Regions from separate parts of the Streptomyces sp. NPDC050504 genome, predicted to be linked through region 4. Evidence: riboswitches for the same ligand, from Rfam matches in the RefSeq annotation. Region 4 holds a riboswitch; each other region holds the start of a gene.
The links. Region 4 has a riboswitch for cobalamin ahead of ACIBNE_RS20505 (hypothetical protein). Riboswitches for the same ligand answer to the same signal wherever they lie in the genome.

Region 1: another riboswitch for cobalamin. It lies ahead of ACIBNE_RS17440 (ribonucleoside-diphosphate reductase subunit alpha); the one in region 4 lies ahead of ACIBNE_RS20505 (hypothetical protein).
Region 2: another riboswitch for cobalamin. It lies ahead of metE (5-methyltetrahydropteroyltriglutamate--homocysteine S-methyltransferase); the one in region 4 lies ahead of ACIBNE_RS20505 (hypothetical protein).
Region 3: another riboswitch for cobalamin. It lies ahead of ACIBNE_RS24520 (ABC transporter substrate-binding protein); the one in region 4 lies ahead of ACIBNE_RS20505 (hypothetical protein).

What each region holds. Positions count from the first base shown of each region.
Region 1 is NZ_JBITHO010000004.1:480,279-487,719, forward strand. Features, by position in the region: gene ACIBNE_RS17415 (carbon starvation CstA family protein) at 1-309, shown strand, start outside; gene ACIBNE_RS17420 (CstA-like transporter-associated (seleno)protein) at 281-481, shown strand; gene ACIBNE_RS17425 (DUF3311 domain-containing protein) at 603-857, shown strand; gene mctP (monocarboxylate uptake permease MctP) at 854-2,482, shown strand; gene ACIBNE_RS17435 (hypothetical protein) at 2,565-3,143, shown strand; cobalamin riboswitch at 3,282-3,424, shown strand; gene ACIBNE_RS17440 (ribonucleoside-diphosphate reductase subunit alpha) at 3,558-5,927, shown strand; gene ACIBNE_RS17445 (ribonucleotide-diphosphate reductase subunit beta) at 5,927-6,961, shown strand; gene ACIBNE_RS17450 (hypothetical protein) at 7,038-7,244, opposite strand; gene ACIBNE_RS17455 (helix-turn-helix domain-containing protein) at 7,326-7,441, shown strand, end outside.
Region 2 is NZ_JBITHO010000006.1:625,626-633,066, reverse strand. Features, by position in the region: gene metE (5-methyltetrahydropteroyltriglutamate--homocysteine S-methyltransferase) at 1-1,954, opposite strand, end outside; cobalamin riboswitch at 2,144-2,299, opposite strand; gene ACIBNE_RS25455 (hypothetical protein) at 2,432-2,614, opposite strand; gene kdpB (potassium-transporting ATPase subunit KdpB) at 2,749-4,971, opposite strand; gene kdpF (K(+)-transporting ATPase subunit F) at 5,814-5,903, shown strand; gene ACIBNE_RS25440 (ATP-binding protein) at 6,029-7,441, shown strand, end outside.
Region 3 is NZ_JBITHO010000006.1:401,219-408,659, reverse strand. Features, by position in the region: gene ACIBNE_RS24540 (choice-of-anchor A family protein) at 1-66, opposite strand, end outside; gene ACIBNE_RS24535 (ferric reductase-like transmembrane domain-containing protein) at 317-1,303, shown strand; gene ACIBNE_RS24530 (ABC transporter ATP-binding protein) at 1,288-2,121, opposite strand; gene ACIBNE_RS24525 (FecCD family ABC transporter permease) at 2,118-3,233, opposite strand; gene ACIBNE_RS24520 (ABC transporter substrate-binding protein) at 3,230-4,282, opposite strand; cobalamin riboswitch at 4,312-4,494, opposite strand; gene ACIBNE_RS24515 (class I SAM-dependent methyltransferase) at 4,545-5,294, opposite strand; gene ACIBNE_RS24510 (MFS transporter) at 5,263-6,543, opposite strand; gene ACIBNE_RS24505 (ATP-grasp domain-containing protein) at 6,536-7,441, opposite strand, start outside.
Region 4 is NZ_JBITHO010000005.1:349,700-357,140, reverse strand. Features, by position in the region: gene ACIBNE_RS20525 (HAD-IIA family hydrolase) at 150-929, shown strand; gene ACIBNE_RS20520 (hypothetical protein) at 1,044-1,592, shown strand; gene ACIBNE_RS20515 (class F sortase) at 1,629-2,273, shown strand; gene ACIBNE_RS20510 (CbtA family protein) at 2,349-3,125, opposite strand; gene ACIBNE_RS20505 (hypothetical protein) at 3,149-3,367, opposite strand; cobalamin riboswitch at 3,398-3,537, opposite strand; gene ACIBNE_RS20500 (GAF and ANTAR domain-containing protein) at 3,890-4,648, opposite strand; gene ACIBNE_RS20495 (ANTAR domain-containing protein) at 4,683-4,910, opposite strand; gene ACIBNE_RS20490 (glycoside hydrolase family 6 protein) at 5,645-6,664, shown strand; gene ACIBNE_RS20485 (galactose oxidase-like domain-containing protein) at 6,709-7,441, opposite strand, start outside.

The DNA.
Region 1 (7,441 bases), on a different contig from region 4:
GCCATCGACGACGGGAAGGTCCTGCCGCCCGCCAAGTCGATGGACGACATGCACACCGTCGTCACCAACTCGACGGTGGACGGCGTCCTCTCCGCGGTGCTCGCCCTCCTGATCGTGGTCGTCGTCGCGGACGCGGCACGGGTCTGTGTGAAGGCCGTGCGCGACCCCGCGTCGGCGAAGCTCAGCGAGGCGCCCCACACGGAGTCGAAGCTGACCGCCCCCGCCGGACTGTTCGCGACGAAGCCGGAGAAGGAAGAGGCGGCGAGGGAGGCGGCGAGACATGCTGAACGCTCTGCGTCGGGGAGCTAGCGCGGTGCGCTGGTACGTGCGCGAGCTGACCGACGAGACGGCGTACGAGCGGTACGTGGCGCACCTGCGCGGCCACGATCCGGCCGTACGGGTGCCGACGCGGCGCGAATTCGAGCGGATGCGGACGGACCGGCAGGAGTCGGACCCCCGCTCGGGCTTCCGCTGCTGCTGACCGCGGCGGGCCCCCTTGGCAAGCCCCTGTCCGGATAGCGGACAGGGGTTCCATAGAGCGAGATAGTCCCTTAGATTTCCCGCACGTTGCAGAGGGATCAGCGAGGGGACGGTGCCCACGTATGCCGCAAGTGCCAGATGAGAACAGACCCGTGATCACGCCCGTGCGCGTGATCATCGGCCTCTGTCTCGCCGCGCCGTTCGTCGCCATGCTCTGGGTCGACTCGTACGCGAAGATCGACCCCAAGCTCGCCGGCATCCCGTTCTTCTACTGGTACCAGATGCTCTGGGTGGTCGTCTCGACCGCGCTCACGATGGTCGCGTACCAGCTGTGGAAGCACGACCAGCGCGCCCGCAAGGGGGGTGCGGCGAAGTGAAGGACGGCGTGAACGGCGTCGCGCTCGCCGTCTTCATCTTCTTCTTCCTGGCCGTCACGGTCATGGGCTTCCTCGCCTCGCGCTGGCGCAGGGCCGAGAACGAGAACAGCCTGGACGAATGGGGCCTCGGCGGCCGTTCGTTCGGCACCTGGGTCACCTGGTTCCTGCTCGGCGGCGACCTCTACACCGCGTACACCTTCGTCGCCGTCCCGGCGGCGATCTACGCGGCGGGCGCGGCGGGCTTCTTCGCCGTCCCGTACACGATCCTGGTGTACCCGCTGATCTTCACCTTCCTGCCGCGCCTGTGGTCGGTCTCGCACAAGCACGGGTACGTCACCACCTCGGACTTCGTGCGCGGGCGCTTCGGCTCCAAGGGGCTGTCGCTGGCGGTCGCCGTCACCGGCATCCTCGCCACGATGCCGTACATCGCGCTCCAGCTGGTCGGCATCCAGGCCGTCCTGGACGTGATGGGCGTCGGCGGCGGCGAGAACACCCACTGGTTCGTCAAGGACCTGCCGCTGCTGCTGGCGTTCGGCGTGCTGGCGGCGTACACCTACTCCTCCGGGCTGCGCGCGCCCGCCCTGATCGCCTTCGTCAAGGACACCCTGATCTACCTGGTGATCCTGGTCGCGATCATCTACATCCCGTACAAGCTGGGCGGTTTCGACGAGATCTTCGCCAAGGCGGGCGACGCCTACGCGCAGATCAACCCGGCGACGGACAAGCCGCGCGGCGCGCTGGTGCCCGGCGAGATGGGGCAGTGGGGGTACGCGACGCTCGCGCTCGGTTCGGCGCTCGCGCTCTTCATGTACCCGCACTCGATCACCGCGACGCTCTCCTCCAAGAGCCGCGAGGTCATCCGCCGCAACACGACCATCCTGCCGCTGTACTCGCTCATGCTGGGCCTGCTCGCACTGCTCGGCTTCATGGCGATCGCGGCCGGGATCAAGGTCAAGAACGGTCAGCTGGCCATCCCGCAGCTCTTCGAGAACATGTTCCCCGACTGGTTCGCGGGCGTGGCCTTCGCCGCGATCGGCATCGGCGCGCTGGTGCCCGCCGCGATCATGTCGATCGCCGCGGCAAACCTCTTCACGCGCAACATCTACAAGGACTTCATCAGGCCGGACGCGACGCCCGAGCAGGAGACCAAGGTCTCCAAGCTGGTCTCGCTGCTGGTGAAGGTGGGCGCGCTGGCGTTCGTCCTGACCATGGACAAGACCGTCGCGATCAACTTCCAGCTGCTCGGCGGGATCTGGATCCTCCAGACGCTGCCCGCGCTGGTGGGCGGCCTGTTCACCCGCTGGTTCCACCGCTGGGCGCTGCTCGCGGGCTGGGCCGTGGGCATGGTGTACGGCACGGCCGCGGCGTACGGGGTGGCCTCGCCGACCCAGAAGCACTTCGGCGGCTCGTCGGCGGAGATCCCCGGCATCGGGGAGATCGGCTACATCGGCCTCACCGCGTTCGTGCTGAACGTGGTCGTCACCGTGGTCATGACGTTCGTCCTGAAGGCGGTCAACGCGCCCGACGGCATCGACGAGACCTCGCCCGAGGACTACACGGCGGACGCCGGCGACCCCGGGGTCCGGGCCGAGCTGCCGAAGGCGACGGCGGGCTCCGGCCACTAGGCCGTCCGGGCCTTCCGGGCCGCCGAACGGGCCGTCGCACATACGTGCGGCGGCCCGTTCGACGTACGCGATGATGGCCCGCATGACGACCCCGAGGACGCGCCGCACCGCCCCGCTCCTGCTGCTCCCCGTCCTGCTCGTCGCCGCCTGCGGCACCGAGCGGGCAGGAGCGGGCGCCGCGCCGCCGCGGGCCGAGCTGGAGGCGCGCGCCCGCGCCGCGCAGACCTCGGTCGACTTCGTGTACGTCACCGAGGTGACCGGCTTCACGGTCGCCAAACAGTCGGTCGGGGTCGTCGGCGACGACGGCTACGGCGCGGTCCACACCGACGGGAGCGGCAGGATGTTCCAGCTCTCCGTCGAGCGGAAGCGGGGTCAGAAGGGCGGCTACCGCAAGGGCGCGACCGACCACCGGTTCGTACGGATCGACGGCGAGCGGGTGATCACGGCGAGCGGCGAGCTGTCGGCCGTCGACGAACAGACGCTGCGCGACGCGGTCGACGGCGCCCACCGCGCGAACGACAGGGAGCTGGACGAGGTGCTGCCCGAGGCGACCGCGAGCGGCGCCACGGGCGGCGGCGCGGACGTGGAGCGCGGCGACCTCCCGGCCGACGGCGACGGGGCCCCGGTGGACCCCGTGGACCCGGAGAGCGCATCGGGCTGAGCGCCCCGACCGGCCCGGACGCCGCCCGCCCAGGCGGCACAAGGGAAAGCGGCTCCGCGGCGCGCGCACGGCACAATTCGGGCGACCCCGAACAGGTGCCCCGAGACGGGCGACACAACATGTGGTGGGTGCCGCATCAGGCACCCCCCACATGTATGCTCGTCCTCGCTGTCGTCGCAGGGGAATCCGGTGAAAATCCGGAACTGTCCCGCAACGGTGTTCTTTGGCACGCTTTTCCGTGCCCGTGAGTCCGATGACCTGCCGACGGCGCATCCGGTTCAGCCGAACCGGGTGCCCAGACGTCCGGGCCTCGCGGTTGGGCCGGTGGACGCCGTCCGGTGTGCCCTTCGCGCCTGCCCGGACGGCGCCCCGCTGCCCCCGCCGGCCCCGAGCCGAGCGAGGGAGAGCCTCCACGTGACGATCGCGCCCGCCGATCCCGCTTCAGTCGCGACCGCGGACACCGACGGTCCCGGAACCGCACTGCTGCGGACCCTGACCGACCTCACGGTCGACCTGCCCGACACCGACCCGGGCAAGGTCGCGGCCGCCGCGCTGCGCGGCCGGCACGCCGGGTCGGACGCCGCCGAGCTCCGCGACCTCGCCACCGACGCCGCCGCCGGGCTGATCGCGGAGGACCCCGCGTACTCGAAGCTGGCCGCCCGCCTCCTCGCCCGTACGATCGCCGACGAGGCCCGGAGCCAGGGCGCCGTCGTCTTCTCCGCCTCCGTCGCCGTCGGGCACCGCGAGGGCCTGATCGCCGACCGCACCGCCGAATTCGTCACGCTGCACGCCGCCGCGCTGGACGCGCTGATCGACCCGCTGGGCGACGACCGCTTCGAGTACTTCGGCCTGCGCACCCTCTACAGCCGCTACCTGCTGCGCCACCCGATCACCCGCAAGGTGATCGAGACCCCGCAGCAGTTCATGCTGCGCGTCGCCGCGGGCCTGGCCGAGAACAACTCGCCGCGCGCCCTGGACGAGGTCGCGGCGCTCTACCGCCTGATGAGCCGCCTCGACTACCTCCCCTCGTCGCCGACGCTCTTCAACTCCGGCACCCGCCACCCGCAGATGTCCTCCTGCTACCTGCTGGACTCGCCGCTGGACGAGCTGGACTCGATCTACGAGCGCTACCTCCAGGTCGCGCGGCTCTCCAAGCACGCGGGCGGCATCGGCATCCCCTACTCCCGGGTGCGCTCGCGCGGCTCGCTGATCCGGGGCACCAACGGCCACTCCAACGGCATCGTGCCCTTCCTCAAGACCCTCGACGCCTCGGTCGCCGCGGTGAACCAGGGCGGCCGCCGCAAGGGCGCCGCCGCGGTCTACCTGGAGACCTGGCACGCGGACATCGAGGAGTTCCTGGAGCTGCGCGACAACACGGGCGAGGACCAGCGCCGCACGCACAACCTCAACCTGGCGCACTGGATCCCCGACGAGTTCATGCGCCGCGTGAACGCCGACGCCGACTGGTCGCTCTTCTCCCCCGCCGACGTCCCCGAGCTGGTCGACCTGTGGGGCGACGAGTTCGACGCCGCCTACCGGGCCGCCGAGGCCAAGGGCCTGGCGCGCAGGACGATGCCCGCGCGCGACCTGTACGGCCGCATGATGCGCACGCTCGCGCAGACCGGCAACGGCTGGATGACGTTCAAGGACGCCTCCAACCGGGCCGCCAACCAGACCGCGCTGCCGGGCCGCGTCGTGCACTCCTCGAACCTGTGCACGGAGATCCTGGAGGTCTCCGACGACGGCGAGACGGCCGTCTGCAACCTCGGCTCGATCAACATGGGCGCGTTCGTCACCGAGGCCGGCGAGATCGACTGGGACCGCCTGGACTCCACGGTCCGCACGGCCGTGACCTTCCTCGACCGCGTCGTGGACATCAACTTCTACCCGACCGAGCAGGCCGGGAACTCCAACGCCAAGTGGCGTCCGGTGGGCCTGGGCGCCATGGGCCTCCAGGACGTCTTCTTCAAGCTGCGGCTGCCCTTCGACTCCGCCGAGGCCAAGGCGCTCTCCACGAAGATCGCCGAGCGGATCATGCTCACGGCGTACGAGGCGTCCTGCGACCTCGCCGAGCGCGCGGGCACCTTCCCGGCCTGGGACGAGACCCGTACGGCGCGCGGCGTGCTGCACCCGGACCACTTCGACACCGAGCTGAACTGGCCGGAGCGCTGGGACGCCCTGCGGGCGCGCGTCGCGAAGACCGGCATGCGCAACTCGCTGCTCCTCGCGATCGCCCCGACCGCGACGATCGCATCGATCGCGGGCGTCTACGAGTGCATCGAGCCGCAGGTCTCCAACCTCTTCAAGCGCGAGACGCTGTCCGGCGAGTTCCTCCAGGTCAACTCGTACCTCGTACGGGACCTCAAGGAGCTGGGCGTGTGGGACGCCCGCACCCGCGACGCGCTGCGCGACGCCAACGGCTCGGTCCAGGGCTTCGCGTGGATCCCCGCCGACGTGCGCGAGCTGTACCGCACGGCGTGGGAGATCCCGCAGCGCGGCCTGATCGACATGGCCGCCGCGCGCACCCCGTTCCTGGACCAGTCGCAGTCCCTGAACCTCTTCCTGGAGACCCCGACCATCGGGAAGCTCAGCTCCATGTACGCGTACGCGTGGAAGCAGGGCCTGAAGACCACGTACTACCTGCGCTCGCGCCCCGCGACGCGCATCGCGGGCGCGGCCCGCGCGCAGGCCCCCGTCCCCGCGCAGGCGTCCCCCCAGGTCGCCGACCCGGACGCGGTCGCCTGCTCCCTGGAAAACCCCGAGTCCTGCGAGGCCTGCCAGTAATGTCCACCGAAGCCACCGGCGCCACCGGCGCCGCCAAGAACCTGCTCGACCCCGGCTTCGAGCTGACGCTCCGCCCGATGCGCTACCCCGACTTCTACGAGCGCTACCGGGACGCGATCAAGAACACCTGGACCGTCGAGGAGGTCGACCTCCACTCCGACGTCGCCGACCTCGCCAAGCTCACCCCCGGTGAGCAGCACATGATCGGCCGTCTGGTCGCGTTCTTCGCGACGGGCGACTCGATCGTGGCGAACAACCTGGTGCTCACGCTCTACAAGCACATCAACTCCCCCGAGGCGCGCCTGTACCTGTCGCGCCAGCTGTTCGAGGAGGCCGTGCACGTCCAGTTCTACCTGACGCTGCTCGACACCTACCTCCCCGACCCGGACGACCGCGCCGCCGCGTTCGACGCCGTCGAGAACATCCCCTCCATCCGCGAGAAGGCGCAGTTCTGCTTCAAGTGGATCAACGAGGTCGAGAAGCTCGACCGGCTGGAGACGAAGGCCGACCGCCGTCGCTTCCTGCTCAACCTGATCTGCTTCGCGGCGTGCATCGAGGGCCTGTTCTTCTACGGCGCCTTCGCGTACGTCTACTGGTTCCGCTCGCGCGGCCTGCTGCACGGCCTGGCGACCGGCACCAACTGGGTGTTCCGCGACGAGACCATGCACATGAACTTCGCGTTCGAGGTCGTGGACACGGTCCGCAAGGAGGAGCCCGAGCTCTTCGACGACGAGCTCCAGCAGCAGGTCACCGACATGCTGAAGGAGGCCGTCGAGGCGGAGCTCCAGTTCGGCCGCGACCTGTGCGGTGACGGCCTGCCCGGCATGAACACCGAGTCGATGCGCCAGTACCTGGAGTGCGTCGCCGACCAGCGCCTCGTGCGCCTCGGCTTCCCCGCGCTGTACGGCTCCGAGAACCCGTTCGCGTTCATGGAGCTCCAGGGCGTCCAGGAGCTGACGAACTTCTTCGAGCGCCGCGTCTCGGCCTACCAGGTGGCCGTGGAGGGCAACGTCTCCTTCGACGACGACTTCTAGACCCGGCAAACGGATGGGGGGCACCGCGCGAGCGGTGCCCCCCATCCGTGCGTCCGGGTCCGTACGGATCAGCGGGTCAGCGGGTCAGGGCACGTCCGGTGGCGAGCGGGGCCCGCCGCGCCACTTCCGGTGGGGAGAGCGGATCGTCGAGGGCCGGCAGCCCCGCCTCCGCGCGGGCGAGCTGACGATCGACGGCCCGCTCCTTGAGGTGTCCGATGAGCGAGGGAAGGGCGACAAGCGTGAAAACGACCGCTACGGCGAGGTAGTCCAGGAATGTGTTCATGCCTCAACTCTCGCTCTCCGCAAGGAAAACGGTCAGTGGCAGGACTGACACACAGCATCGAATTACTGCCACACTGCTGCCATGCTGAAGAACGTGGCCGCAGTGGTGCTCGACGGCGTACACCCCTTCGAACTGGGCGTCGTCTGCGAGGTGTTCGGGTTCGACAGGAGCGACGAGGGGCTGCCCGTGCACGACTT
Region 2 (7,441 bases), on a different contig from region 4:
GGGTCTCCGGCCGCACCCCGGCCGTGGTCAGGCGGAACGCCTCGGTGGCCCAGGCCAGGTAGGCGGCGTGGTCGGCGGCGCGCAGCGGGAGCGTCTCGCGCAGGGCGGGCTCGTCGACCTGGATCACCGAAGTGCCGCCCGCCTCAAGGTCGTTCACCTCGTCGCGCAGCGCGAGGGCGACCTGCCGCGCGGTGTCGCCCAGCGGCTGGTCGTCGCGGACGAAGGACCAGGCGAGCATCGTGACGGGCCCGGTGAGCATGCCCTTGACGGGACGGTCGGACAGCGACTGGGCGTAGGCCGTCCAGCGCACCGTCATCGGCTCGGGCCGTGAGATGTCGCCCGCGAGGACCGGCGGGCGCACGTAACGGGTGCCGTACGACTGGACCCAGCCGTGCTGGGTGGCGAGGTAGCCGGTCAACTGCTCGGCGAAGTACTGCACCATGTCGTTGCGTTCGGGCTCGCCGTGCACGAGGACGTCGATGCCGGTCTTCTCCTGGAACGCGATGACGTCGCGGATCTCGTTCCTGATCCGCTCCTCGTAGCCCTCGCTGTCGAGCCGCCCGGCCCGCAGGTCGGCGCGGGCCGTGCGCAGCTCGGTGGTCTGCGGGAACGAACCGATGGTGGTGGTCGGCAGCAGCGGCAGTTCCAGGTGGGAGCGCTGGGCGGCGGCCCGCTCGGGGTACCGCTGGGGGCGGCGCGCGTCCGCCCCGGTGACGGCGGCGGCACGGGCGCGCACGACGGGGTCGTGGGTGATGGCCGAGGCCGCGCGGGAGGCCAGGGCGGCGCGGTTCGCGGACAGTTCGGCGGCGATGGTGTCGGTGCCCTGTGTCAGCCCCTTGGCGAGGGTGGCGATCTCGGCGGTCTTCTGCCGGGCGAAGGCGAGCCAGCGCAGGATCTGCGGGTCCACGTCGCGTTCCAGCGAAGCGTCGAGCGGGACGTGGAGCAGCGAGCAGGAGGCGGCCACGTCGACCCGGTCGGCCAGTCCGAGCAGGGTACCGAGCGTGCTCAGGGACTTCTCCAGGTCGCCCACCCAGATGTTGCGGCCGTTGACGACCCCGGCGACCAGCCGCTTCCCGGGCAGGCCGCCCACCGCCGCGAGGCCACCGAGGTTCGCGGCGGCGGCTTCGGTGAAGTCGAGGGCGAGCCCTTCCACCGGGGCCTTGGCCAGTACGGGCAGGGCGTCGCCGAGCCGGTCGAAGTAGGAGGCGACCAGGAGCTTGGGCCGGTCGGCGAGCGCGCCCAGCTCGCGGTAGGCGCGGGCGGCGGCGTTCAGTTCGGCGGGCGTGCGGTCCTGCACCAGGGCGGGCTCGTCGAGCTGCACCCACTCGGCGCCCGCGGCCCGCAGGTCGGCGAGGACCCGGGCGTAGACGGGCAGCAGCCGGTCGAGCAGGGTGAGCGGGTCGAAGTCGGCGGCGACGCCCGGCGCGGGCTTGGACAGCAGCAGGTAGGTGACGGGGCCGACGGCGACGGGACGGGGCGCGAGGCCGAGCCCGAGGGCTTCCCGCAGTTCCGCGACCTGCTTGGTGGAGTCGGCGGTGAAGACCGTGTCGGGGCCCAACTCGGGCACCAGGTAGTGGTAGTTGGTGTCGAACCACTTGGTCATCTCCAGCGGCGCCACGTCCTGGTTGCCCCGGGCCATGGCGAAGTACCCGTCCAGCGGGTCGGCGGCCACGGCGGCGCGGTGCCGCTCGGGGACCGCGCCGACCATGACGGTGGTGTCGAGGACGTGGTCGTAGTAGGAGAAGTCGCCGGTGGGGACTTCGCTGATGCCGGCGGCGGCCAGCTCCTCCCAGTTGCCGCGGCGCAGTTCCGCCGCGGTGGCGCGCAGCCGGTCGGCGTCCACGCGGCCCTTCCAGTACCCCTCGATCGCCTTCTTGAGTTCCCGGTCCTGCCCCTGACGGGGGTAGCCGTACACGGTGGCCCGTGCCGCCGCGGCTGCGGTCCTGCTGGTCACGGAGATCTCCTTCGCGAGATGAATCCCTGAGATCCCGGAGACGGGACGAGAGCGCGAAGGGGATGACGAACCGGACGGCGACGACCCCGCGCGGCAAAGGCGCGGCCGTTCCGTCCAGTGTGTACGCCGACCCGCCCACGAGGTCACCGGGATGTCCGCACGCGGAACGGTCCGCGTGCGGGCAGTGGCAGGTCTTCGGACTCGCGGGCACGCCCTCGTCGTTTCCGACGCGGACACCTACTGGCCGTCGCTTCCCAGGTCCCGTCCGGGGCCCAGTGCTCATGACGGCGGTCGTTCCCACTCACCGCTGCGGGGCAGTCCCGGATTCCCACCGGGTTCCCTCTTGCGACTCCCTGCCTGGCGGGCAGGGCGAACCAGCTGCGGGGCCAGCCTACGCGCCGCTGCTCGTGCGCGACCAGTGGGTCCGGGGGTCGGGACGGTGAACCCGCGGTGGACCGGCCTCCCTTCGCGCGCGGTTCACGGGCGGTACACGAGTTCCAGGAGGACGGCCGCGATGAGGAGCCAGGTGCCGATGCCGAGCAGCCACATGCTGTCCGTCGTCGCGCCGATGGCGCACAGGAGGACGGAGCCGACGGCGAGGGCCAGCACGTGGCGGCGCACGCGGCGGTCTGCGGGCAGGCGTCCGTCGGATCGGTTCATGGGGCGAACGTAGGGCGGAGGCGCGGTGCGCAGGGGCGCGGCCGACGAGTCTTCACGCGACCCTGACGCCGTGCGGGGACGCGGTGTGCGACAGGGCGGCGCACCGGTCTTCCCGACGGGCTTCTGACGGGGGCTCACCCCAGACCGGGGAGCGTCGAGACGATGAGGTCGATGAACTTGATGCCGATGAAGGGCAGCACCAGGCCGCCGAGCCCGTACACCAGGAGGTTGCGGCGCAGCAGATGGTGTGCGGAGGCGGGCGTGTAGCGCACGCCGCGCAGCGCGAGCGGGATCAGGGCCACGATGATCAGGGCGTTGAAGATGATCGCCGAGGTGATCGCCGACGTGGGGCTGTGCAGCCCCATGACGTTCAGCGCTTCGAGGCCGGGATAGGCCCCGGTGAACATCGCGGGGATGATCGCGAAGTACTTCGCCACGTCGTTCGTGATCGAGAAGGTGGTCAGCGCGCCACGGGTGATGAGGAGCTGCTTGCCGATCTCGACGATCTCGATCAGTTTGGTCGGGTTGGAGTCGAGGTCGACCATGTTCCCGGCCTCCTTGGCGGCCGAGGTGCCGGTGTTCATCGCCACGCCGACGTCCGCCTGGGCCAGCGCGGGAGCGTCGTTGGTGCCGTCGCCGGTCATCGCGACCAGCTTGCCGCCCTCCTGCTCCCGCCGGATGAGGGCGAGCTTGTCCTCCGGGGTGGCCTCGGCCAGGAAGTCGTCGACGCCCGCCTCGTGGGCGATCGCCCGTGCCGTGCGCGGGTTGTCGCCCGTGACCATGACCGTACGGATGCCCATGCGGCGCAGTTCGGCGAACCGTTCGCCGATGCCTTCCTTCACGACGTCCTTGAGGTGGACGATCCCCAGGACCCGGGGCCCGCCCCCGTCGTGGACGGCCACCAGCAGCGGAGTGCCGCCGGCGTCCGCGATCGCGTCGCACCAGCCCCGGGCCTCGGGCGGCACCGCACCCCCGTACATCTCCACCCAGGCGACGATCCGGGCCGCGGCCCCCTTGCGGACGTGGCAGGCGCCGCCGTCCCAGCGCAGGTCGATGCCGCTCATCCGGGTCTGCGCGCTGAACTCCACGAACCGGGGGTCCGCCAACTCGCCCTCGGCAGGCGCCCGCAGGCCGTACAGGTGCCGGGCCAGGGCGACGACGGACCGGCCCTCGGGGGTCTCGTCGGCGAGCGAGGAGAGCTGCGCGGCGTCGGCGAGGAGCGCCGCCTCCACCCCCGGCATCGGCGCGAAGGCCACGGCCTCGCGGTTGCCGAGGGTGATGGTGCCGGTCTTGTCGAGGAGCAGGGTGTTCACGTCGCCCGCGGCCTCGACGGCCCGCCCGGACATGGCGAGCACGTTGCGCTGCACCAGCCGGTCCATGCCCGCGATGCCGATCGCGGAGAGCAGCGCGCCGATCGTGGTCGGGATGAGGGTGACGAGGAGGGCGACGAGCACGGTCGTGGACGGGGCGGCGTCCGCGTACCCCGCCATCGGCCTGAGCGCGACGACGACCAGGACGAAGACGACGGTCAGCGCGGAGAGCAGGATGTTGAGGGCTATCTCGTTCGGCGTCTTCTGCCGCCGCGCCCCTTCGATGAGGGCGATCATCCGGTCCAGGAAGGAGTGGCCCGGCCTCGAGGTGACCCGGACGACGATCCGGTCCGAGAGCACGGTCGTGCCGCCGGTGACGCCCGAGCGGTCGCCGCCCGCCTCGCGGATCACGGGCGCGGACTCGCCCGTGACGGCGGACTCGTCGACCGAGGCGATCCCGGCGACGACGTCGCCGTCGGCCGGGACCAGCCCGCCCGCCTCGACCAGGACGAAGTCGAACTGTTTGAGATCGGTCGCGGCGACCTCCTCCGTCGCCGCGCGGTCGACGTCCGTGCCGTACTGCCAGTGGCGCAGCCGCAGCGCGACCGTGTCCGTACGGGCCCGGCGCAGCGACTCGGCCTGTGCGCGTCCCCTGCCCTCGGCGACGGCCTCGGCCAGGTTCGCGAAGACCACCGTCAGCCAGAGCCAGGCGCTGACGGTCCAGGTGAACACCGACGGGTCGAACAGCGCGGAGATCGAGGTGAGGGCCGAACCGACGGCCACCACGAACAGCACGGGCTTGCGGACGAGCGTGCGCGGGTGCAGCTTGCGCAGCGCCTCGGGCAACGACGTCAGGAGCTGGACCGGATCCAGCAGCCCGCCGTGGCCGGCCCGTCGGCGCCGGGGGCCGAACCGGGGGACACGGCCCTGGGGCGGTACGGGCAACGCGGGCGGCGCGAGGGGTGACGGCGCGCCCGTGGTGGGCGCGGAGGCGGAGAGCTGCGGGTCGGCAGGGGAGTGCGCCGGTCGGGGCGCGGCGGGATGCATCGCGGAAGGCTTTCTGGCAGGAGTCGGCCGTCCGCGCGGCGGAGGCCGGAGGGGAACGACGGGCGGGAGGCGCGCCGCGGCGGTCGGGTGCGGGGTGCGGTGCCCCGGCTCCGCGGCGCGGTCGTGGACGGAAGGAGGCGGTCGCGCGCGGGGGCGCGGTCGCCGTGTTCGGGAGGACGTCCGCGCCCCCGCGGTCCGGGGGCGATCAGGCCACTGACGTCCCCGGGCCGGTGAGCGGCCGAGGGCGAATCTAGACGCCCGCCACCCCTGCGGCGGCGGTCCGGCGCAGGCTTTTACGCGCCCGATACGAGGCGTGCGCCGGAGTCGTCAAGGCCCCGTCAAAGCGATGTGGCAGAGCGTCAGAACCACGTCAAGGCGGGCCTGTTCGGGCCCGGCGCGGCACAGGATGATCACCGCACGGGGGTGGACGACCGCTCGACCGTACGAGGTGTGAGGGGCGCTCCGCCGCAGGCGGCGCGTACGGTCCGCGACCGACGGCCCGGATCGGCACCTCGGCACGGGCGGGCGGGACCGTCCGACAGGAGGGACGCCCCGGCCCGAGGCAGCCAGGGGGTGTGCCGCGGGCCGGGCGTGCCCGCCCGTACGACGTGCTCCCAGGCCCCGGTGCGGCACAGGGCGACCACCGTGCGCAGGGGCCCACCGCACCCGGTCGCGTGAACCGCCGTACAGGACCCGTCAAAGCTCCGTCAGCGTCCCGGACACGGGTGGCGATCCGCTGCCAAGGTGGGCCCGCGACCCGTCGCAGGCCCCGACGACAGCGGGCAACCGCCTGCCGGGCCCGTCCGCACCCGTCCGCCTTCCACCCGGGGAGTCGATCGTCCATGAGCATTGAGAACGTGGTTGGCCTCGTCATCGCCCTCGCCCTCGTCGGCTACCTGGTGGCCGCGCTGATCCGCCCGGAGAAGTTCTGACCGCCAACGCGCCCGCCGGGCCGGGGCGGCTCGCCGGTGGGCCGGAGCCCGGCCCGCCCGCGGGCCGCCCCGGCCGCCTCAAGGTCCTCGTCGGCGCCGCGTCCGGCGTCGGCAAGACGTACCGGATGCTCGACGAGGGCCGCCGCAGGGCGGCGCGGGGCACGGACGTGGTCGTCGGCGCCGCCGACTGCCGCGGACGCCCGCACACCGAGGCGCTCCTCGACGGCCTGGAACGCCTGGCACGCCTGGCACGCCTGGAACACCCGGACCGGGCGGCCGCTCACCGCCCGGCCGCATACCAACCGGCCGCCCGGCACAGCGGATTCGACCTGGACGCCGCCCTGCGCCGCCGCCCCGGACTGCTCCTCGTCGACGACCTGGCCCACGCCAACCCGCCCGGCAGCCGCAACGCCCACCGCTGGCAGGACGTCGAGGAACTGCTCGCGGCGGGCATCGACGTCCTCACCACCGTCAACGTCCAGCACCTGGAATCGCTCAGCGACGTCGTCGAGAGGATCACCGAGGTACCGCCGGGCGACACCGTCCCCGACGGCTTCGTACGCCGCGCCGACCAGATCGTCCTCGTCGACGTCGACCCCGAGGAACTGCGCCGCAGGATGGCGCACGGGAACATCCACCCGCCGGAAATGGTCGACGCGGCCCTGGCCAGCTGGTTCCGGCCCGGCAACCTCACCGCCCTGCGCGAACTCGCGCTCCTCTGGGTCGCCGACCAGGTCGACGACGCGCTGCGGAAGTACCGCAGCGACCACGGCATCGGCGGGGTCTGGGAGGCCAGGGAGCGCGTGGTCGTCGGCCTGACGGGCGGACCGGAGGGAGACACCCTCATACGGCGCGCGGGCCGGATCGCCGCCAGGTCGGCCCACGGCGAGCTGTCCGCCGTGCACGTCGTGGGCGGGGACGGCCTCGCGGCAGGCGCCTCGTCCGCGGCGCTCGCCCGACAGCGGCGCCTGGTGGAATCCCTCGGCGGCAGCTACCACACGGTCGTCGGGGAGGACGTGCCGACCGCGCTGGTCGACTTCGCCAGGGCGGGCAACGCCACCCAGCTGCTCCTCGGCACGAGCCGACGCGGCCGGTGGGAACGGTTCCTCACCGGACGGGGCATCGGCGAGACCGCCGTCACGCTCTCCGGCGGCATCGACGTCCACATGGTCACCCACGAACGGGCGGGCCGGGGGCGCCCGTTGCCCTCGCGCCGCCGCACCCTGCCGCTGTCGCGGCGCGTCGCGGGCCCCCTCGCCGGAGTCGTACTGCCCGTGCTCCTCACGCTGTTGCTCGACCGGGCCAGGGGGAGCATCGGACTGACCAGCGAGGCGCTGCTCTTCCTGGTGACCGTGGTCGGCGTGGCCCGCGTCGGGGGCATCGGCTCCGCGCTCGTCGCCGCGGTGACGGCCTCCCTGCTGCTCAACTACTGGTTCATGCCGCCCATCGGGGCGTTCTCGTTCGGCGACCCCGACAGCGTCCTCGCCCTCGGCGTGTTCGTCGTGGTCGCGGGCGTCGTCGCGGCGGTGGTGGACCGG
Region 3 (7,441 bases), on a different contig from region 4:
GAGCGTCGCCGCCAGGACGGAACCGGCGCGCCTGCCTCCCGGACGGGTGAGTGAAGTGAACTGCACTGAGCCGTCAACTCCTCAAAAGAAGGGCGATTTAACCCAGATTTTCATGAGGAAGACGACTTTGGGTGATTCTATTGATCCGTGTGACGTCGAACATCCCTTCACCGCGATTCCCCTCGATGGCTCACGAAGCGGTGTGTTGTGGCTGGAATGATCCTCGGCAAGGCCCCCTCCTCCCGGCCAGACTTGACCGGCACACACACGACGCACCAGGTGACGCACCAGGTGACAACAGCCCGAGGGGCCAGCAATGCAGCCGGAGACCACAGGCCGCGACGGAACGCCACCGGCCCCGGTGAACGAAGAACGCGGCAGCGCGCGTGTTCGACTGCGCTCCGACCTCGTCGCGGCGGCGCCCGACGCGACCGCGGGCCTGGTCGTCACCCTCGCGATCTTCCTCTTCCTGTACTTCAGGATGCGCTCGGGCGCCTCGGCGACGGTCGCCGTCATGCCCTTCATGGACGACCCCGACACGTACTGGATGTACCTGCTCAGCCAGGCCTTCGGCTGGTCGGGACTGCTCTGGGCCTGGGGCACCGTCATGCTCGGCCTGCTGCTCTCGGGGCCGAAGCCCGCACGGCTGCCCGTGCCGCCGCCCGTCCTGGAGCGTTGGCACCGCACCACGAGCCTCACCACGATGGCCCTGATGTTCGCCCACGCGCTGATGTTCTCCGCCGAACTCGTGCGGTACAACGCGGGGGCGGCGTGGGCCGGACGGCTCTGGGGCGCCTTCGCCGACAGCTTCGTCCCCGGCTGGTACGACTCCGGCACCGGCCAGGTGGCCATCCCCATCGGCCAGGGCGCCCTCTACCTGGGGATCCCCCTCGGCCTGCTGTTCTACGTCAGGCACCGCATCGGCCCCAGGACCTGGCGCGTCCTGCACCGCTTCGTCGCCGTCGTCTACGTCCTCAGCGTCTGGCACACCCTGCTGTACGGCACCAACGTCTGGTACGACGAGTGGCCGCGCACCGTCCTGTGGCTGCTGCAAGTCCCCGTCGCCGCACTGCTCCTGCTACGGCTGCTGCGCCCCGCGCGCCGCGCCGAGCGCCTGGGGGCGCCAGGCGCCGACCCCGCGGGGCCCGGCAGGCTGCGGTGGACCGTCAGGGCGGCGGGGCGCCTCGTGGCGGCCGCCGTGGTCGTCGGCCTGCTGGCCGTCGTGGTCTCGGGCCACGACGGAGGCCGCCCCAGGCCCGTCGACCCGCCCCCGGCGGCGCCGCACCATCACGAATCCGAGTGATCAGGTCCCACCGGCACCGGCTCGGGCACCGGCTCCCCGGGTAGGAACGTCACCCGGGGCGCCCCCGTGCGCGCGTGCACGGCGACCTCGGCCGCCACCCCGTACACCTCGGCGAGCAACTCCTCCGTCAGCACGTCGGCGGGCGGCCCCGAGGCCGTCACCGCCCCGTCGCGCAGCACGTAGAGCCGGTCGCAGTAGTACGCGGCGAGGTTCAGGTCGTGCAGCGCCACCAGAACGGTGGCGGGCAGCCGGCGCAGCACGCCGAGCACCTCCAACTGGTGCCGTACGTCCAGGTGGTTGGTGGGCTCGTCGAGGACCAGCAGCGCGGGCCGCTGGGCCAGCGCGCGGGCGATCAGCACGCGCTGCCGCTCGCCGCCCGAGAGCCGGTCGAAGGGCCGGTCCGCCAGCGCCGCCGCGTCCACCGCGGTCAGCGCCCACGCCACCAGCGCGGCGTCCTGAGCGCTGTCGCCGTCCAGCAGCCGCTTGTGCGGGGTGCGGCCCATGGCCACCACCTCCCGCACCGTCAGGTCGAAGTCCGCGCCCGACTCCTGCACCACCGCCGCGAGCGTACGGGCCAGCTTGCGCACCGGCAGCTTCCAGGTGTCGGCGCCACCCACCCGTACGAGCCCCGCGTCGGGCCGCAGCACGCGGTACACCGCGCGCAGCAGGCTCGACTTGCCGCTGCCGTTGGGCCCCACGAGGCCCACCACCTCGCCGGGCCGCGCGGTGAGGGATACGTCGCGCACCAGGCGGTGCGCGCCCGCGGTGAGCGTCACCCCCTCCACAGCCAGCTCGACGGCCGGTTCGATCGCGCTCATCCCACTCCCCGGCCGGCGTCCTTGCGGGCGTCGCGGCGCATCAGCCACAGGAAGAACGGACCGCCGCACAGCGCCGTCAGCACTCCCACCGGTATCTCCATGGGCGCCGCGACGGTCCGCGCCGCGATGTCCGCCCAGATCAGGAACACCGCGCCGGCGAGCGCCGACGCGGGCAGCACACGGCGGTTGTCGCCGCCCACGACCAGGCGCACGATGTGCGGCAGCATCAGCCCGACGAAGCCGATCGGCCCGGCCGCCGCCACCAGCACCCCGGTCACCAGCGAGAGCAGGACGAACATCCGGGCCCTGAACCTGCCCACGTCGAGCCCCATCGTCGTCGCCGCCTCCTCGCCCGCGAGCAGCAGGTTCAGCGACCTGGCCTGGACGAGCAGCACGCTGACGCCCAGCAGCAGCGCGGTGCCCGGCAGCCACAGCGTGTCCCACTGGACGCCGCCGAGCCCGCCGAGCGTCCAGGCCAGCACCTCGCGGGCCTCGTTGCCCCGCCCGGACGTCAGCAGGATCAGGTTCATCACCGCGGTGATGACCGCGGCCACGGCGACGCCCGAGAGCACCAGCCGCACGGAGGTGATGCGCCCGCCCGTACGGGCCGTCGCGTAGACGAGCAGCAGCGTCACCAGGGCGCCCGCGAACGCGGCGACCGACAGGGACAGCGGGCCGAACAGGCTCAATCCGAAGACGATCACCGAGACGGCCCCGAGCGAAGCACCCGACGAGACGCCCAGCAGGTACGGCTCCGCCAGCGGGTTGCGCACCAGCGCCTGCATCGCGGTGCCGACCACCGCGAGCCCCGCGCCCGTCACCGCCCCGAGGACCACGCGCGGCCCGCGCACGTCCAGCACGATCGTCTCGCGCGCCCGCGACCAGTCGGGTTCCGTCCAGTCGGCGCCCAGCGCGTGGCTGACGATGCCCCAGACCTGGCCGGGGGGCACGTCCACCGAACCGATGGCCATGCCCGCCGTGACGGAGGCCAGCAGCAGCGCGCCCAGCACCACCAGCGTGACGGCGAACGGCCAGCGGCGCGCCCCCTGGAGGAGGGGCGCACCGGGGGCCGGGAGCGCGCCGCGGAGCGGCGCCTCGACCGGTGCCGTCACCTGAACCGCTCCGGGTGCAGACCGCGGGCCAGCTCCTCGACCGCGTACGGCGCCCTGATCCCGACGAGCGTCGCGGTCAGCGGCAGCACGACGAACCGCTTGTTCTTCACCGCCGGGACGTCCGCGAGCGCGGGCTGCGAGAGCAGGAACTCCTTCTTGCGCTCCACGCTGCCCGCCCCCGCGTAGTCGTAGATCACCACGACCTCGGGCCTGCGCGCCACCACCTGCTCCCAGGACGCGTCGCCGAATACCTCGTCGATGTCGGCGAAGACGTTACGGCCGCCCGCGAGCCTCAGGATCTCGGTGCCCAGGCTCTTGCCGCCCGCGGTGAAGGCCGACTTGTCCCCGCTGTCGTACACGAACACGGGCACGGCGGGCGCGCCCCTGACGGCCTTCCCGGCCCGGTCGACGCGCCCCTTGAGGTCGGCCACCAGGCGCGCTGCCCGGTCGGGCACGCCGAAGACGGAGCCGACGGTGCGGACCTCGTCGTAGGCGTCCGTCATCGACACCCGCTTCTTCCCGCAGTACTCGCGGTTGAGGTAGGTGTCGATCCCGGCCTTGTCGAAGGCCTTGCGGGAGCGGCCGTCCTTCTCCGCGAACGCGCTGGCGTAGCCGCCGTAGACGAGGTCGGGCTCGGTGTCGAGGACGGCCTCGAACGACGGTTCCTTCTTGGCGAGTTGGGGAAGCGCCGCGTACTCCTTCTTCAGTTCGGGCAGTACGGCCGAGTCGGGGAAGGCCGTGCCGACGATCTTCTCCTTCAGGCCGAGTTTGAGCAGCAGTTCGGTGGGGTGCTGATGGATGGCGACCACACGGGACGGCGGCTTCTCGTACGTGGTGCGCATGCCGCAGTTGTCGACCGTGACCGGGAACCCCTTGGTGGCGGAGTCGGCCGAACCGCCCTTGTCGGACGCGTCCTCGGACGTGCCGCAGCCGGTCAGCAGCACCGCCGACAGGGCGGCGCCCAGGGCCGCGGCGCGCAGGGTCCCGCGGCGCGGGAGGCGCAGGGAACGGGGTGGGGCGAAAGGGGGACGGGGTGTGCCGTCGTACACGTAGAGCCTCCTGCGGAGTCCGCGCTCCTCGGATCGGACCCGCGACAGGCCAGTGTCCTGACTCCCGGATCGACGTTCCCCCGGCCTTCCCGCGCGGTGCGCAGTGGCCTTCCTCAGGGGTGCACTCCCCGGTCACAGTGGCGGGACCGTGCCGGAATCGCACCGGCTTCCTGTCTCCCGTCGCGGTGATGACCAGGAGATATTACGGTCGGTCGAGTGCGGGGCAAAGGGCGTGCGGCGAACCGTCGCACGCCCCTGCCCATTACTCCCCGCGTACCGCCCGCACCACCAGGCGCTCGGCGTCGTGGTCGTAGGGCCTGCCGTCGAAACCGCCGAAGACCTCGACGTCCGCGAAGCCCGCGTCCTCGACCATCCGCCGCAGTTCGACCGCGCTGTACACGAACCAGACCAGGCTGGTGCGCGTCACCCGGTCGCCCCGCACCAGCACCCAGTCGCTGCGCAGCCTGGCCCAGTCGTCCAGCACCGTGTCGGTCTGCACCAGCAGGTCATCGCCGCGCTGCACGACCTTGGGCGGCACGACCTTGCGGGCCAGCAGTTCCTTGCCCGCCATGTCGAGCAGGACCGTCCCGCCGGGCACCAGGGAGTCGTGCATGGTGCGCAGCGCACGGGAGTTGTCGGCCGGGTCCTCGAAGTACCCGAAGGACGTGAACATGTTGAGCACGACGTCGAAGGCGCCGGGCTGCGCGTACTCCCGCATGTCGGCCCGGACGTACGCGGGCGCGGCCCCGGCGTCGGCCGCCCGCTTCCTGGCGCGCTCCAGCATCGCGGGGCTGCGGTCCACCCCCGTCACGTCGAAGCCGCGCCGGGCGAGCGGCACGGTGAACACCCCGGGACCGCAGCACAGGTCGAGGATCCGCGCGCCGGGTGCGAAGGAGAGCAGCGGCGAGGAGTCCAGCAACTCCTCGGCCTGGGTGTAGCGCTGCTCGGAGAAGAGGAAGTCGTGGAACTCGATCCAGAAGTCATCGTCCTGGAATCCGCCCGTGTGTGTCATCGGGAGCCGGTGTTCCTTCCGTGTCGTGGATGGCGTCGGTATCGGTGGTGGTGCTTTCGGAGCCGCGCCGCAGCGCGAGCAGGAGGGGCGGCAGCAGGAGACACTGGGCGGCGGCCAGCAGCCAGAACCAGCCCGTGTCGCCCGCCCGTTCGGCCACGCCGTACAGCTGCCCGCCCAGTACGCCGCTGGCGCACGCGCCGAGCCCGGCGGCGAGCCGCTGCTGACCGAAGACCACCGCGTCGGAGCGCGAGCTGCGGCGCAGGGCCTCCAGGTCGTTCTTGAGGAAGAGCACGATGTCGCCCAGCGTGATCAGCACGCCGCCCGCCAGCAGCGCTACCCGCGAGCCCTGCGCCATGACGGCCATTCCGGCCGCGAGGCCCGCGAAACCGACGGCGAGCGCGAGCGGGTAGCTCATGCGCCGGATCGTGTCCGAGGCCGGTGGCTGGACGACGATGACCAGGACGAAGCAGACGAGCAGCACGAGGCTGTAGAACTCGGTGGACGCCCGCTCCTGCGCGTACACCGCCATGTAGTGCTGGAAGTGGAAGTACAGGTAGAACGCCAGACCGTTGGCGACGAACGGCAGGACCGCCAGGCCCGTCAGCAACCCCTCGCCCGGCGCGCCCCCGCCACCGGGCCGCGCCTCGTCCGCCGCCGCCGCGGGCAGCCGCGCGTGCCCCACCGCGACGACCGCGAACAGCACGGTCACACCGAGGAACAACAGCCCCGGTGACGACAGCACGAAGGGCCCGGCGACCAGCGGGCCCACCGCCATTCCTGCGTTGAGCGCCGCGTTGCCCGCCGACAGGAACGCCGGGCGCCGCGCCTCGTCCACGCCGTGCACCAGGTACGCCTTGTTCGCCGGGAGGTACAGGGCGGCCCCGCAGCACGTGAGGACCAGCGCGCCCACGGCCAGCGGCGGCCAGCGCAGCGCCAGCAGGAACGCCGCGAACCCCGCCGTGCGCACCACCAGCGCCCACAGCATCGTGCGCCGCAGCCCCACCCGGTCGGCGAGCGCCCCGCCGAGCACTCCGCCCGAGAACTGCACGAGCGAGGCCGCCGCCAGCACCACCCCGACCGCCCCGAGCCCCATGCCCAGGCGCTCGTGCAGGAACACCGACATGAACGGCAGCACCATGAAGCTGCCGAGTGGGATCAGGAAGGAGCTGAGCAGCAGGAAGCGCAGCGGCCCGGTGAGCGTGCCGAGCGCGGACCACAGCCCGGTGCCGCCCTTGGCGCCTTCAGCCATCGGAGGCCGGGCGCGCCGCCGCTTCGGGCTCGGGGAACGGCTCGGTCAGGACCCGTACGGCGCCCGCCGCGGCGACCGCGCAGTGCGTGGCCAGCTCGGCCGTCTCGGCCTCCGCGTACACGATCCCCGCGTAGCCCCGGCTGTCGTCCAGGTGCTCGACCGGGTCGCCGACGCTCTTGACGGGGTACCAGGCGGGGGAGCCGGGCATGTCGGAGAGCCGGTCGAGGCCCTCGACGCCGGAGAAGGTGCCGGGGCGCGCGGGGTAGCCGAGGACGAACGCCACGGCGGGCCCGCCGGGCAGCGCCGCGTCCATGAGTCCGGGACGGATGCCGAGCGCGGCCTCCAGCATCGCCTCGTACACGTTGACGCCCAGCGCCCGGCACAGGCCCTCGCCCACCAGCGCGCCGCCGATCCTCGGGTTGACCTCCACGATCTCGGGACCCGCCGTGGTCAGCGCGAACTCCACGTGCGCGAAGCGGTCGGTGTAGCCGATGGCCGAGAGCACGTCCCCGAGCCAGGACTCCAGCGCGAGGCGGCGCGGCTCGGGGAAGGCGACGGGGAAGGCGGTGACCTCTTCGCGGAAGCGCGGCTCCGCCGACATCAGCCGGCTGGAGACGCCGAGCAGTCGGGTCCGCCCGGCCCAGGTCAGGGTCTCCGCGCTGTACACGGGCCCCGAGAAGTAAGGTTCGGCGAACAGCCGGCCCTTCAACTGCCGCCCGGCCGCCTCGGCGAGCGCGGCGCGCAGCTGCGGCTCGTCCTTGACCAGCCAGACGTTCTGGCTGCCCGTCCCCGAGGTGTCCTTGAGGATCGCGGGCAGTCCCACCGCCTTCACCAGCAGTGCGGCGGACTCGGGGTCGTCGGCGGCCGATTCGGGCACGTCCGCCGCGCGCGAGCGGGT
Region 4 (7,441 bases):
AAGACCGACCGGTCGAGTCGGGTCGAGACCGACCGGTCAAGATCGACGGGGTCAGGATCGGCACTTCCTGAATATGCTGGGGGCGTCCGCCACAGTGCCGTCGCGGCGTCCCCAGCACATCAGCACTTGCACGGCAGGAGTCCCGTCCCATGGCAGAGCGCAAGCCGATCGAATCCTGGCTCACCGACATGGACGGAGTCCTCATCCACGAGGGCGTGCCGATCCCCGGCGCCGACGCGTTCATCAAGAAGCTGCGGGACACCGGCAAGCCGTTCCTGGTCCTCACCAACAACTCCATCTACACCGCGCGCGACCTGCACGCGCGGCTCGCCCGCATGGGGCTGGACATCCCCGTCGAGAACATCTGGACGTCCGCGCTGGCGACCGCGCAGTTCCTGGACGACCAGCGGCCCGGCGGCACCGCGTACGTCATCGGCGAGGCGGGCCTGACGACCGCGCTGCACGACATCGGGTACGTCCTCACCGACCACGACCCCGACTACGTGGTGCTCGGCGAGACCCGTACCTACTCCTTCGAGGCGATGACGAAGGCGGTCCGGCTGATCAACGCGGGGGCGCGGTTCATCTGTACGAACCCGGACGAGACGGGCCCCTCGATCGAGGGGCCGCTGCCCGCGACGGGATCGGTCGCCGCACTGATCACCAAGGCGACGGGCAAGGAGCCGTACTTCGCCGGGAAGCCCAACCCGCTGATGATGCGGACGGGGCTGAACGCGATCGGGGCGCACTCCGAGGCGAGCGCGATGATCGGGGACCGGATGGACACGGACGTGCTGGCGGGGCTCGAAGCGGGGATGCGGACGTACCTGGTCCTGACGGGCCTGACGACGCCGTCGGACGTCGACAAGTACCCGTTCCGCCCCTCCAGCATCGTCGACTCGATCGCGGACCTGGTGGACCTGGTCTAGGCGGGCCGGGGGCGCGGGGAACCGCGCCCCACCCCCGTACGGCGGAGTGGTCCAGCCCTGCGGATGCGAACGCGCTCACCGCACGTGAACCTTCGATTACCAGGAGGTTCCACGATGCACAGAGCAACCCACGCCCTCTGCGCCGCAGCCGCGGCCACCCTACTCACGGCGACCCCCGCGTTCGCCCACGAATCGGTCTCCGCCACCGCGACCCCGTCCACCATCGCGCCCGGCGGCGAGATCGCCCTCAAGGTCACCGACTGCAAAGGCACGACCGGCGCCGCGAAGTCCTCCGCGTTCGTCGCCGACGCCGAGCTCACCGGTGACAACGGCAAGGGCACCCCCCTCTACGGCGAGACGACCGTCAAGTCGTCCGTCGGACCGGGCACCTACGACATCACCGTCACCTGCGACGGCCACGACCACCACAAGGCCGGCACCTTCACGGTCGTCCACCACGAGGTCCAGCCCACCGCCCCGGTCAGGGCGGGCGGCGGCGGCGCGGCCGAGCGTCCCGTCGAGGGCGGCGCCGTCACGGAGACCGCCGCCACCGAGGAGGGCCCCGGCACCCGGCACGCCCTCATCGGCCTCGCGCTCGCGGCCGTCGCGGCCGTCGCGGTCGCGCTGCGCACGGTACGCCGCCGCCGCGCGGACCTGGAGTAGGCCGCGGTGTCCGGGGAGAGCCGCGGCCACGGCCGCATGATCACCGGCATCGCCTGGGCGGTGCTGCTGCTCGGCCTGTGGCTGTGGGGCCGCGAGGTCACCAACGGCCCCGCGGGCGTCGCCACCCCCACGACCGGCGACGTCGCCGCGGTGGGCCGCCCCCTGGACGTACCGCTGCCGCCCGCGCACGACCCCCTGGAACCGGCCAGGCCGCACCAGGTGGAGATCCCCTCCATAGGCATCCGGGCCCCGGTGATCCCACGGGGCCTGGACGCCGGAGGGGCGATCGACCCGCCGCCCTTCGAGATGCCGCACACCGTCGGCTGGTACCGGGCGGGCACCGAGCCCGGCGCGGCGGGCGCCGCCCTGCTCGTCGGCCACGTCGACACCGAGACCAAGCCCGCCGTCTTCTACGGGCTCAGCGCCGCCCGCCCCGGCGAACAGGTCAAGGTCACCAGGACGGACGGCTCGGTCGCCGAGTTCACCATCGACGACGTACAGGTCTTCACGCGCGAGAAGTTCGACCCGCGCAAGGCGTACGGCCCCAGGGCCGACGGCCGCGCGGAGCTGCGCCTGATCACCTGCGGGGGCACGTACGACCGCGAGGCGCGCGCCTACACCGCGAACGTGGTGGTGTCGGCGTTCCTGACGGGCGTCGGCCGGGCGGCCGAGAAGGTGTGAACGGGGGACGGGCGCGGACCGGCTCCGAGCGGCCCGCGCCCCTGTCGTCACACCCTTGTCCTCACGCCGCAGGCCTCACGCCGCAGGCGTCACCGCCACCGGCCCGGTCACCCGCTCGGCCCGCCCCGCCGCCCGCAGCCCGAGGCCGCCGAACACCGCGGCGAACACCGCCCACAGCAGCGCGTGCGAGGCCAGCGACAGCACCCGGAAGTCCCACAGCAGCGTCGCCGCCACGGGCACCTCGTCGGGGTTGCCCGGCAGTGCGAACAGCAGCGCGAGCACCGCGACCGCCGTACCGGCCACCGCGAGCTGGCGCACCGGCTCGGGCCGCCCCGCCAGGCGCACGTACACCTGCCGGGCGAGGAACATCCCGAGGACGCCGACGGCGACCGCGCCCAGCCAGAGGTCCTGGCGGTGGGCGACGGTGCCGGAGTCGCCCACGCCCGGCGGGTTCGCCGGGTAGCGCAGGCCGGGGAAGAGCGAGACGGCGCAGAACGCCGCCGCCGAGAAGAGCAGTGCGCGGGGCCACGGCGCCGCGGTCGGCGTGCGGCGGTGGACCAGCGCGTAGGCGACGGCGAACAGGGCGCCCAGCGCGAGCCCGGCGACGACGGCCGTGACGACCAGGCCGAAGTGCTGGGTGGAGCGGCTGAACAGCTCTTCGTGGTGCTGGGCGGCAGCGGCTGCCGCCCCGTGCGAGTGGGCCGCCTCGCTGCGGGCCTCCTCCAGGCGGATCGCCTTGTCCATCAGGGGCTCGGCGAGGAGGAGCGAGAACAGGCCGGTCGCCAGACCGGCGGCGCCGCCCGCGGCCAGGCCGCGGCCGAGCAGGGGCAGTACGGGGGACGTGATCGCCATGGTGTGCTGGGTGTCCGTCCCGGTCAGTGGCAGGGGGCGCCGAAGAGGTGCCGCCCGTCGTGCGAGAACTCGTGCAGGTATTCGCCGGTCGCCGAGACGACGGTGCCGTTGTCCATGAAGATCGCGTAGAGCGCGAGCAGGGCGACGATCGCGGCGGCGAGCGCGATCAGCCAGTCGCGCGTGCTGATGGCCGCGGCGGGGACGGCCGCGGTGTCGGTCGACGGTGCGGAGTGCAGGGACATACCGGTGCTCCTTCTGGGGTTTCCACGCCCCATGGCAGGAGGACGACGGGCCAGTACCTGACTCTCCCGCGCGTGGCGCACGGGTTCACAGTGGCGGGACCGTCCCGGATTCGCACCGGGTTCCTGGCTGGCGTCGCCTCGATGTATGGACTTGTCGTCCGCGAGAGTCCCAGCATGGCCGGAACCTGTCAACCAAACGTCCGAGTGGCGGAACACCTGTTCGGGGGTGCGGAGAGGCCGCGGGGCACCACCTGGTCCGGCCGACGGCCCGCTCCCCCCGGAGCCGACGACCGGACCGGTCCTCGACCGTGGGTGCGCGGGCTGCGGGAGGAACCCGGCGCCTGCACGGGAGGTCTGGAGGGTCCGTGGAGCCGTGGTGCTCGGGGCCGGGGACCGGGGCCTCTGCGCCTCACTTTAGAACGGCGAACGGGCAGAGCCTAGGGGGCCGTTGACGGGATGTCGCGAACCAGTCGCTGTCCGTGCCCTGCGCGGGGCGCGCCGCGCGGGCCGCGCCCGTGGGGCTCAGTCCCGCTCCTCGTCCCCGGCCGCGCGCAGTGCCTCCGCGTCCAGTTCGCCCCTGACCAGCGCCAGCGCCACCTGGGACAGCGGCGCGCGGTGCGCGGCCGCGTAGTCGTGCAGCTCCTCGTAGGCCGCGTCCACCGAGATTCCCCAGCGTTCGGCGAGTATCCCCTTGGCCTGTTCCACCCTGACGCGACTGGTGACCGCGGACTGGAGCTGGCCGAGCAGGAACTCGCCGTGCTGCACGGTCCGTTGCTGGAGGATGCCGATGGTCGCGGTGTCCGCGAACGCCTGTGTCAGCCGTACGTCGGCGGGATCGGGCGGGTGCTGGTCGGCGTTCAGGAACACGTTCAGCGCGCCGATCGGGTTCTCCCGCATCCGCATCGGCACGGCGAACGTGTTCACGAACCCGGCCGCGCGGGCGTGCGCGGTGAACGCGGGCCAACGCGCCGCCGCCTCCGCCGAGTCGAGCGCGATCGGGCCCACCGGGGCCCCGGTGCGGCAGCAGTCCAGACAGGGCCCCTCGGCGTGCTGGGCGTCCAGCACGCCGAGCAGCCAGGCGCGTTCGTCGGAGGAGGCCGCCGTCTGGAGCCTGCCGCGCTGGTTGAGCAGCATCAGCCCGGCGGCCCTGACGTCGAGGAGTTCCACGCAGCGCGCCGCCGTCCGCTGCAGGAACTCGATGACGTCGAAGTCGTCCACGAGCGTGTCGGCGAGTTCCGCGAAGACCGAGGCGAGCTGCTGTTCGCGCAAGGGGTTGTCCATGCCTGTCACCTTGATCCGGCGGAGTGCGGAACGTTCATCGTCCCGTCCCCCTGTCGTCGTCGCTGCCCCCACGGTCCCCCGCCTCGTTCCCCTCGCTCTGCTGCTCCCCCGGGAGCGGGAATCGAAGCCTTCTCGCCACCACGTCCCTGGCCACCTCCAGCACCGCGCGCTCCTCGGCGAACGCGTAGGCCCGCAGCCGCAGCAGCGCGATGGCGGGCGTGATCCCGAGCCGTACGGAGATCATGCCGGTCGCCTGGTGCACTTCCGCGCGGTGCAGCCAGACCCCCTCCTCCAGCCATCCGTCCTCCCCCCTCGCGCCGTTCCCCCAGCAGGGCCAGGGTCAGTGCCTCGGTGAAGACCAGGGCGTCGACGAGCGAGGCCTCACCGAGCGGCCCCGGCACGTCCCTCCGGCAGGTCAGCACTCCGACGTGGATCGCCCCGATCTGGAGCGGCAGCGCGAAGACCGCGCTCGGTCCGAGCGCTTCCGCGGCCGGCAGGAACGACGGCCACCTGGCCTGCGGCACCAGCCGCAGATCGGCGTCCAGCGACGGTCCGAGGCCGCGGGCCGCGTCGGGTCCCGGTCCCTCGCCCAGCGTGAACTGGAGGTCGTCCAGGCGTGCGCTGAGCTCGTCGCTCGCCCAGATCAGCTCGCCGAAGGAGCCGTTGTCGCAGAGCGTCACGGCCAGTCCGTCGACCCCGAGGGCCACACAGCAGCGGCGGGCGAAGGAGACGTCGAGACCGGCGGTGCGATGGGCCGCCAGCTCGTCCAGCAGGGCGGCCATGTGCGCGCTGACCAAGCCCTCCTCCCGAAGTTTCCGAGCAGCGCCGCACAGCTTAGCCCCGGAGGGGCTGTTGCGGCCCTTCACCTGCTGCGGGGCGGTCACGGGGTGGCCGGGGGGCGTCCCCGCCCGGCATCCCGGCGCGCGGGGCGGGTGTGTCACGATTGATCCGCCCGGTCCTGTCCGGAGCGGACTCGGTGCACCCAAGGGGGAGTGGATGTACGGCGGTTACCGGCGCGGCGGTCCGGTCGGGGCGGTGAGCGCCCTGACGGTCGCGGCGGCCCTGCTGCTCGGCGGCTGTTCGTCCGACGGGGACGGGAAGAAGGGCACCGTGCCCCCGGTGGCGCAGCGGCCCAAGGAGGTCGCCCCCTACTGGGTCAACCCCGACAGCCGCGCCGCCCGGCAGGCCGCCGACTACGCCGGGGACGGCGAGGACGGGAACGCCGCGCTGATCGGGAAGATCGCCGCGCAGCCGGTCGCCGAGTGGATCGGCACGGAGAAGCCGCAGGAGGAGGCGCGCGGCTTCACCGAGGCCGCGGCGAAGGCCGACCGGGACGCGCTGCTCGTCCTCTACAACATCCCGCACCGCGACTGCGGCCAGCACTCCGCGGGCGGGGCCGCCGACGGGGACGCGTACCGCGCCTGGCTGGACGAGGTCGCCGAGGGCATCGGCGACCGCAGGGCGACGGTGGTCCTGGAGCCGGACGCCGTGATGCACATGGTCGACAACTGCACGGACGGGCAGTACCACGAGGAGCGGTACGCCCTCCTGAAGGGCGCGGTCGAGCGGCTGAAGCGGCAGCCGAACACCAAGGTCTACCTCGACGCGGGCAACGCGGGCTGGGGCAGGCCCGAGCAGATCTTCCAGCCGTTGTGGCGGGCGGGCATCGCGGAGGCGGACGGCTTCGCCGTCAACGTCTCCAACTTCCAGACGACGGCCGCGAGCCGGGAGTACGGGAAGAAGGTGTCCGAGAAGGTCGGCGGCAAGCCGTTCGTGATCGACACCAGCCGCAACGGCAAGGGCCCGTACACCGGGGGCGACCCCGGGGAGACCTGGTGCAACCCTCCGGGGCGGGCGCTCGGGGAGATGCCCACGGTGAGGACCGGGGACCCCAAGGTGGCGGCCTACCTGTGGATCAAGCGCCCCGGCGAGTCGGACGGGGACTGCAAGGGCGGTCCGAAGGCGGGGGACTGGTTCGCCGAGTACGCCCTGGGCCTGGCGCGGAACGCGAAGTAGCCGCCGCGGGGGGCGGGTCCCGCCCGCCCCCCGTACGGCAGGCCCTACGGGACCTCGACCCAGTACCCCTCCGACGGCGTCCCCACCGCGTCGGTCACGAACAGCATGTACCACCCCGAAGGCACCAGCGCCCGGCTCTTCGGCACCGTCACCGACACGCCCCCCGCCGTCTTCGTCACCTTCAGGGCCACCGTCCGCTGTTCGACGTCGGTGACGTGGGTGACCGCGGAGGGCCGCATCAGCTTCGCGGTCCCCACGGACCCCGAAACCGACCCGCCGACCTCGAACTCCGCCGTCGCGCCGCGCTCGATCCGCTTGGGTCCGCCGCTGATGACGGGCCGCGCGTCGCGGTAGAGGTAGGGCGGCGTGTAGATCTCGATGCGCTGTTCGAAGACCCCGGGCTTGGTGTTCGCCTTGTCCGCGAAGAGCGAGTCGGAGCCGAAGATCATGACCCGCCCGTCGGGCAGCAGCAAGGATCCGGAGTGGTAGTTGCGCCCGACCCTGGGGTCCGCCACGCGCTTGTACGCGTCGGTCTTGGGGTCGTACATCCGCGCCTGGAGGACGTTGGACCCGCCGCGCCCCCGGTAGTCGCTGGAGCCGCCGGTGACGAACACGCTGTCGTCGGGCAGCAGCGACGCGCTCGGGTAGCGCGTCCCCTTGGCGAGCGAGGCCCCGTCGCGGAACTTCGGGGCGGCCTCCTTCAGGTCCACGAGCCGGGACTTCTCGCTCGCCTCCTCGGACTCGCCGACGCCGCCGCCCCCGATGACCATGAACTTC